Vallitalea longa: one gene and its partner. Each later gene encodes a partner of the first gene's protein in a complex. Links are inferred from orthologs where the notes say so. Each region holds a gene or a part of one and is shown on either strand. Other genes may lie near its edges.

The links.
Region 2: the proteins of pcrA (region 1) and uvrB are in contact, whole or in part, in a crystal structure (PDB 7EGT), measured with the Thermus thermophilus proteins. The link is inferred for Vallitalea longa from one-to-one orthologs. Residues at the interface, in WP_096412145.1 of Thermus thermophilus: His654, Arg656, Phe657, Gln666, Asp668, Glu669, Lys680, Arg681, Leu682, Ser683, Lys685, Tyr686, Ala687; in WP_096411307.1 of Thermus thermophilus: Glu23, Leu25, Arg26, Asp27, Gly28, Glu29, Arg30, Phe31, Arg55, Glu326, Asp327, Phe328, Glu379, Ser382, Gln383, His398, Gly400, Arg401.

What each region holds. Positions count from the first base shown.
Region 1 is NZ_BRLB01000001.1:350,008-353,307, reverse strand. The notes cover bases 304-3,257. They hold pcrA (DNA helicase PcrA), read left to right. Parts: upstream 304-647; coding sequence 648-2,867; downstream 2,868-3,257. Other genes in these bases: QMG30_RS01425 (hypothetical protein), read left to right, coding at 2,978-3,257; QMG30_RS01435 (DUF1836 domain-containing protein), read right to left, coding at 304-316. Also shown: more of QMG30_RS01435, read right to left, coding at 1-303; more of QMG30_RS01425, read left to right, coding at 3,258-3,300. UniProt on the Escherichia coli protein: A helicase with DNA-dependent ATPase activity. Unwinds DNA duplexes with 3'-5' polarity. Translocates on single-stranded DNA with 3'-5' polarity. Initiates unwinding more efficiently from a nicked substrate than double-stranded DNA.
Region 2 is NZ_BRLB01000009.1:153,123-156,415, reverse strand. The notes cover bases 109-3,055. They hold uvrB (excinuclease ABC subunit UvrB), read right to left. Parts: upstream 2,600-3,055; coding sequence 617-2,599; downstream 109-616. Other genes in these bases: pdxS (pyridoxal 5'-phosphate synthase lyase subunit PdxS), read left to right, coding at 3,051-3,055; uvrA (excinuclease ABC subunit UvrA), read right to left, coding at 109-559. In the rest of the region: more of uvrA, read right to left, coding at 1-108; more of pdxS, read left to right, coding at 3,056-3,293. UniProt on the Escherichia coli protein: The UvrABC repair system catalyzes the recognition and processing of DNA lesions. A damage recognition complex composed of 2 UvrA and 2 UvrB subunits scans DNA for abnormalities.

The DNA of each region.
Region 1 (3,300 bases):
GTGATAGAAGTTTTTGAATATCGGTTATGGATAGCACATGTTTTGAATAATATATAAATATTAGCATAATCATATGATCCCTAGAATATTTTTTCTTTATTGGTGGTGGTAGTATATGATTTTTACTATAGTTATTAATCATGGTTTTTGTTAATATCTTATCATCATCCCTACGTTTTAATGAACCTAGATTTTCATCCATAAAAGTAGTGACTTGATCCATATATAAGCTAATGTTTGGAATATCTTTGGAGTAAACATGGTCCATGTTTTCAAGATCGTTTAATAATTTTTTCATATACATTAAGTAATTCATTTCTTTATCACCTCATTATTTTGATGAGTAGTGCTTAAAATAACTAACATTGAATAAATCTTTATATATGCATTTTATGCATTATACTTATTATATAGTATTTAAAACTACATAGCAAGAAGTTTGTTGAATAATGAATAAGTTATATAGAATCGTTCATGATTCCTAACATTGAGAAAACGTAAGTTATAATATGTTTTTCATATAGCTAAGATAGTCATTTAAAGTTAGTTTTCCTTGTAAATAGTTATATTTGGCTCTAGCGAATTAATGTTTCATATGATATGATATTAGGTATATGAAAAACTCTACTATATAGGTGGTAATTGATATGGATAAAAAATATGACTCTTTGAATAAAATGCAAAAAAAAGCAGTATTACATACAGAGGGCCCCTTGCTTATATTAGCTGGAGCAGGTTCAGGTAAGACAAGAGTATTGACACATAGAATAGCATATTTAATTGAAGAAAAAAATGTAGCACCATGGAATATTCTTGCGATTACTTTTACGAATAAAGCAGCTAAAGAAATGAGAGAAAGAGTTGATAACCTTGTAGGTTATGGTAGTGAAGATATATGGGTTAGTACATTTCACTCTACATGTGTGAAGATACTTAGACGCCATATTGATAAAATTGGTTATGACCGATATTTTACTATATATGATACTGATGATCAGAAAAAATTAATTCGTGAATGCATGAAACAACTTAATGTTGATCCTAAGCAATTTAAAGAAAATAGTATTTTAAGTAGTATAAGTTCAGCAAAAGACAAGCTTCTTACACCAAAAAACTACGAAAAGCAAGCTTATGAATACAGGAGTCAAGTTGTCTCTAAAGTATACACCATGTATCAAGACAGGCTCAAAAAAAATAATGCTCTTGATTTTGATGATTTATTAGTAAAAACAGTTGAGGTATTTAGGTTATGTCCAGATGTATTATCTTATTATCAAGATAAATTTAAATATATCATGGTGGATGAATATCAGGATACTAACCACGTGCAATATATTTTTGTTGGATTGTTAGCAAGCAGATTTAAAAATCTATGTGTAGTCGGTGATGATGATCAGTCTATATACAGATTTAGAGGTGCAGATATCAGTAATATACTTGATTTTGAGAAAGATTTTAGAAATGCTGAGGTAATCAAGTTGGAACAGAATTACCGTTCTACCAAGAATATATTAGATGCGGCAAATCAAGTAATAAGTAATAATTATGGAAGAAAGAATAAGACATTATATACTGACAATGAAGCAGGTGCTTTAATTAATTATAAATGTCTACAGAATGAACAGGCTGAAGCTGAATATATGTCTTCAGAGATAATTAAAGGTATTGAATCAGAAGATAGAAATTTTAAAGATTTTGCAGTACTATACAGGACTAATGCCCAATCACGTGTTATTGAGGAAAGATTCATCATCAATAATATCCCTTATAAAATTGTGGGCGGTACATCTTTCTATCAAAGAAAAGAAATTAAAGACATACTTGCTTATTTGAAGACTATCAATAATAGTACTGATGATATTGCAGTAAAAAGAATAATAAATGTTCCAAGAAGAGGAATTGGACAAACTACTATTAATAAAGTAGAGGATTATGCATATAATAATGATGTGAATTTCTTCAACGCACTTTGTGAAGTTGGTAAAATACCAAATATGACACGTTCTTCTAAGAAAGTGGAAGCATTTACTAATTTTATTAAAACTCTGAGAGTAGAAATGGATACGATGAGTCTTGTTGACTTGACTAATGAAGTAATAGACAGGACTGGCTATGTTAAAGAACTAGAGGCTGAAGGTACAGATGAAGCATATGGAAGAATTGATAATATTGGGGAGTTGATATCCAAATTAACTGAATATGAAAGTAATGAGGAAAATCCAACATTAAATGGTTTCTTAGAAGAAGTTGCTCTTATAGCAGATATAGATAATTATAATGAAGAAACCAATGTTGTCGTTCTAATGACTATGCATAGTGCTAAAGGATTAGAATTCCCCTGCGTTTTTATTTCTGGTATGGAAGATGGTCTATTCCCAAGCTACATGAGCATATCTTCTGGAGAACAAGAAGACGTAGAAGAAGAAAGACGTTTATGCTATGTAGGTATAACTAGAGCAAAACAAAAGTTATATCTATTAGGTGCCAATTCTAGAATGATTAGAGGTATGACTCAATATAATCAAGTTTCAAGATTCATTAGAGAAATCAACAATGACTTGTTTGATCTTGAGTATACTGAATCAGTTCAAGATATACCTAATGAAAAAACTAGCTTCAGAAAAAGTGCACATAGTTTTTTGAAAACTAATCCATATGTGGTTAAGAAAAACGTTAACAATATTCCATCTCCAAGTAATTTTTCACTTAATTATGTAAAAGGTGATTTAGTAAAGCATGTTAAGTTTGGCATAGGTGAGGTACTGGACATTACACCAGGAGGAGCAGATTTTGAAGTTACAGTTAATTTCCCAAGTGCTGGAGTTAAAAAGCTTATGGCAAGACTTGCTAATCTAAAGAAAGCATAAAATTATACTTTTAATAAAATATTAATAAAAATAAGAATAAAATTAGTTTAAAAATGCAAAGAATAATGGTATAATTATACAAAATATTCAAATGAAGGGTTGGTGTAAGTATGATTGAGAAACTTAACAAAGAAGAGTTCCTTAATATCAAGCAAGTCAACGATTTGCTTAAGAAGTTCAAAGGTAATGATAATGAAGAGAAAGAACATAAAAGTAAGACATGGATTTGGGTGGTAATTGGAGTTGTTACTGTTGCCGCAGGAGCTTTTGCATTATACAAATTGCTAGCCCCAAATGAATTCGAAGATTTTGATGACGAAGAGGATTTCGAGGAATTTGAGGAATTCGAAGACGAAGATTTTGAAGATATGGATTACAAAGAAAATAATACTGATGACAATAATGATACAGCAGAAGAAGAACAAACACAATC
Region 2 (3,293 bases), on another replicon or contig:
CATACATATTTCCATCTATCTTGGCACGGACATAACCGCTCTTTTTAGCCTGTTCCAGTAATTTGATATGTTGCCCTTTCCTTCCTCTTACTACAGGAGCCATTACCATTATTTTGGTTCTTTCTTCTAATTTCATTATTATATCTACCATTTGGTCAACAGTCTGTCTGTTTATTTCTTTTCCACATTTGGGACAATGTGGTATACCGACTCTTGCATATAATAACCTTAGATAATCATATATCTCTGTTACTGTTCCTACTGTTGAACGTGGATTTCTACTAGTCGTTTTTTGATCTATAGATATTGCAGGGGATAGTCCTTCTATACTATCAACATCTGGTTTTTCCATTTGCCCTAAAAACTGTCTGGCATAAGCAGACAATGATTCCACATATCTTCTCTGTCCTTCAGCATATATCGTATCAAATGCTAAAGAAGATTTACCTGAACCACTGAGTCCAGTAAATACAACAAATTTATCTCTTGGAATGGTTAAATCAATATTTTTCAGATTATGTTCTCTTGCACCTTTTATTACAATCGTATCTTTTCCCATAGGACCACCTCTTATTTAATTCTAGTAATTTATTACATCATCAATTAATACCTCATATCAAGCATCTAACTGTTTTTTTAGTTCATATAATTCATCTCTTAATTGAGCTGCTCTTTCAAATTGCAAGTCCATAGCAGCTTGTTTCATTTCTTTTGAACACTTCAAAATCTTTTTCTCCAACTCTTCTCTACTCATAGATTCCGGATCTTTATTTAATTCATATGTCGCTTCTGATTCTGCTACTTGAGTGATACTAATTATATCTCTAACAGGTTTGCTTATAGTTGTAGGAGTAATATTATGCTCTTCATTATACTTTTTCTGTATATCTCTTCTTCTGTTGGTTTCTGTAATTGCTCTATTCATACTATCTGTAATAATATCTGCATACATAATAACTCTTCCCTCTACATTCCTTGCAGCACGTCCTACTGTTTGAATTAGAGCAGTCTCTGAACGCAAAAATCCCTCTTTGTCTGCATCAAGTATCGCCACTAAAGTTATTTCAGGTATATCTAATCCTTCTCTAAGTAGATTTATACCTACAAGAACATCAAATACATCCATTCTAAGATCTCGTACTATCTCAATTCTTTCTAAAGTATCAATATCTGAATGTAGATATCTAACACGTATGCCAGATTCTTTCATGTAATCCGTTAGATCTTCCGCCATTCTTTTAGTTAATGTAGTTATTAATATTTTATTTTTATTTTCCACTTCTTTTTGGACATTGGATATAAGGTCATCTATCTGTCCTTTTACTGGTTTCACTTCAATTTTAGGATCCAATAGACCTGTCGGTCTAATAATTTGTTCAGCCATCAATTGTTTATGGTCGTTTTCATATGGTCCTGGTGTTGCAGAAACAAATAGTACCTGATTTAATTTTCTTTCAAATTCATTGAAATTCAATGGTCTGTTATCTTTAGCTGAAGGTAATCTAAAACCATATTCAACCAATGTGGATTTCCTGGATTGGTCACCTGCATACATACCTCTTACCTGTGGAACAGTCATATGCGACTCATCTATAATCAATAAAAAATCGTCAGGGAAATAATCAATTAAGGTATGTGGTGGTGCTCCTGGTGGTAATCCAGTCAAGTGCCTTGAATAATTCTCTATACCTGAACAAAAACCAGTTTCTCTAATCATTTCAACATCGTAATTAGTTCTCTGGGCTATTCTCTGAGCTTCTAGTAATTTATCCTTTTCCCTAAAAGATTTAACTACTTGAATTTTCTCTTCTTCTATAGACCTTATGGACTTTTCTATTTTATCTGTTTCAATTACATAGTGTGACGCAGGAAATATAGCTATATGTTCCATATACCCCAGTATTTCTCCAGTAATTACATTTATCTCTGTTATCCTATCTATTTCATCACCGAATAATTCTACTCTTACTGCCCTATCAGTTGAAGCTGCTGGAAATATTTCTATCACATCGCCTCTCACTCTAAAAGTACCTCTGACAAAGTTCATATCATTTCTCATATATTGAATATCAACTAATTTTTTTAATATCTCATCTCTATCTTTTATCATTCCCGGTCTTAATGAAAGAACCATATTCTTGTAATCTATAGGACTTCCAAGACCATATATACATGAAACACTTGCCACAATTATAACATCATCTCTTTCTGCAAGAGACGCTGTAGCAGAGTGCCTTAATTTATCTATTTCTTCATTGATTGATGAATCTTTTTCTATAAATGTATCTGTATGAGGGACATATGCTTCTGGTTGATAATAATCATAATAACTAACAAAATACTCTACAGCATTATTAGGAAAAAATTCTTTAAATTCACTATACAATTGAGCGGCTAAAGTTTTATTGTGTGCCATAATTAATGTAGGCTTTTTTAATTCCTTAATAATATGTGCCATGGTAAATGTTTTTCCTGAACCTGTAACTCCTAGTAAAGTCTCGAATTTCTTACCTCTCTTGAAACCACCAGCCAATTTTTTTATTGCATTGGGCTGATCTCCTGTAGGTTGAAATTTAGAATGGATCTCGAATTTAGACATATTATCACCTCTTTTTCTTTATATACGTTACATATTATCAAAATAGCTTAGATAATAAATTCAATCTTCTTATGATTGTTCCTAGAAATAATACAAAAATAATTACAGTTTTATCTATTTAATAAAATCCATTTCATCTATGTATCTACTAGTCATTATTTTTAGTCTTAACTATTATATCACATTAATAAAAAAATGCAAACATATGTTTGTGCAAATATTATCCATCTCATATTAACTGACCATGTTAAATAATGGCAAACTGTACATTTTAAAACATACAGTTTTATAATATATTGTTAGTATAGTAATCGTTGCAATGATATTTACTACCAATATTTTTATGGAGCTCTAGAAAGATTTTTAACAAGTTCTAAAATTAAAACTTAAGTTAGTATTTTTCAGCTAGCTTATTAAGTGTGCAAATATAATTAATTAGGAGGATTTTATTATGAATAGAAATAATGAATCAGTTATAAATCTAAATCAAATGTTAAAAGGTGGAGTTATTATGGATGTAACAACTCCCGAACAAGCTGTTATTGCTGAAAAAGCCGGAGCATGTGCAGTTATGGCTTTAGAAAGAGTACCAGCTGATATAAGACGTGATGGCTCAATTGCAAGAATGTCAGATCCTAAAATGATTAGAGGCATAAAAAAAGCTGTTTCGATACCTGTAATGGCGAAGGTAAGA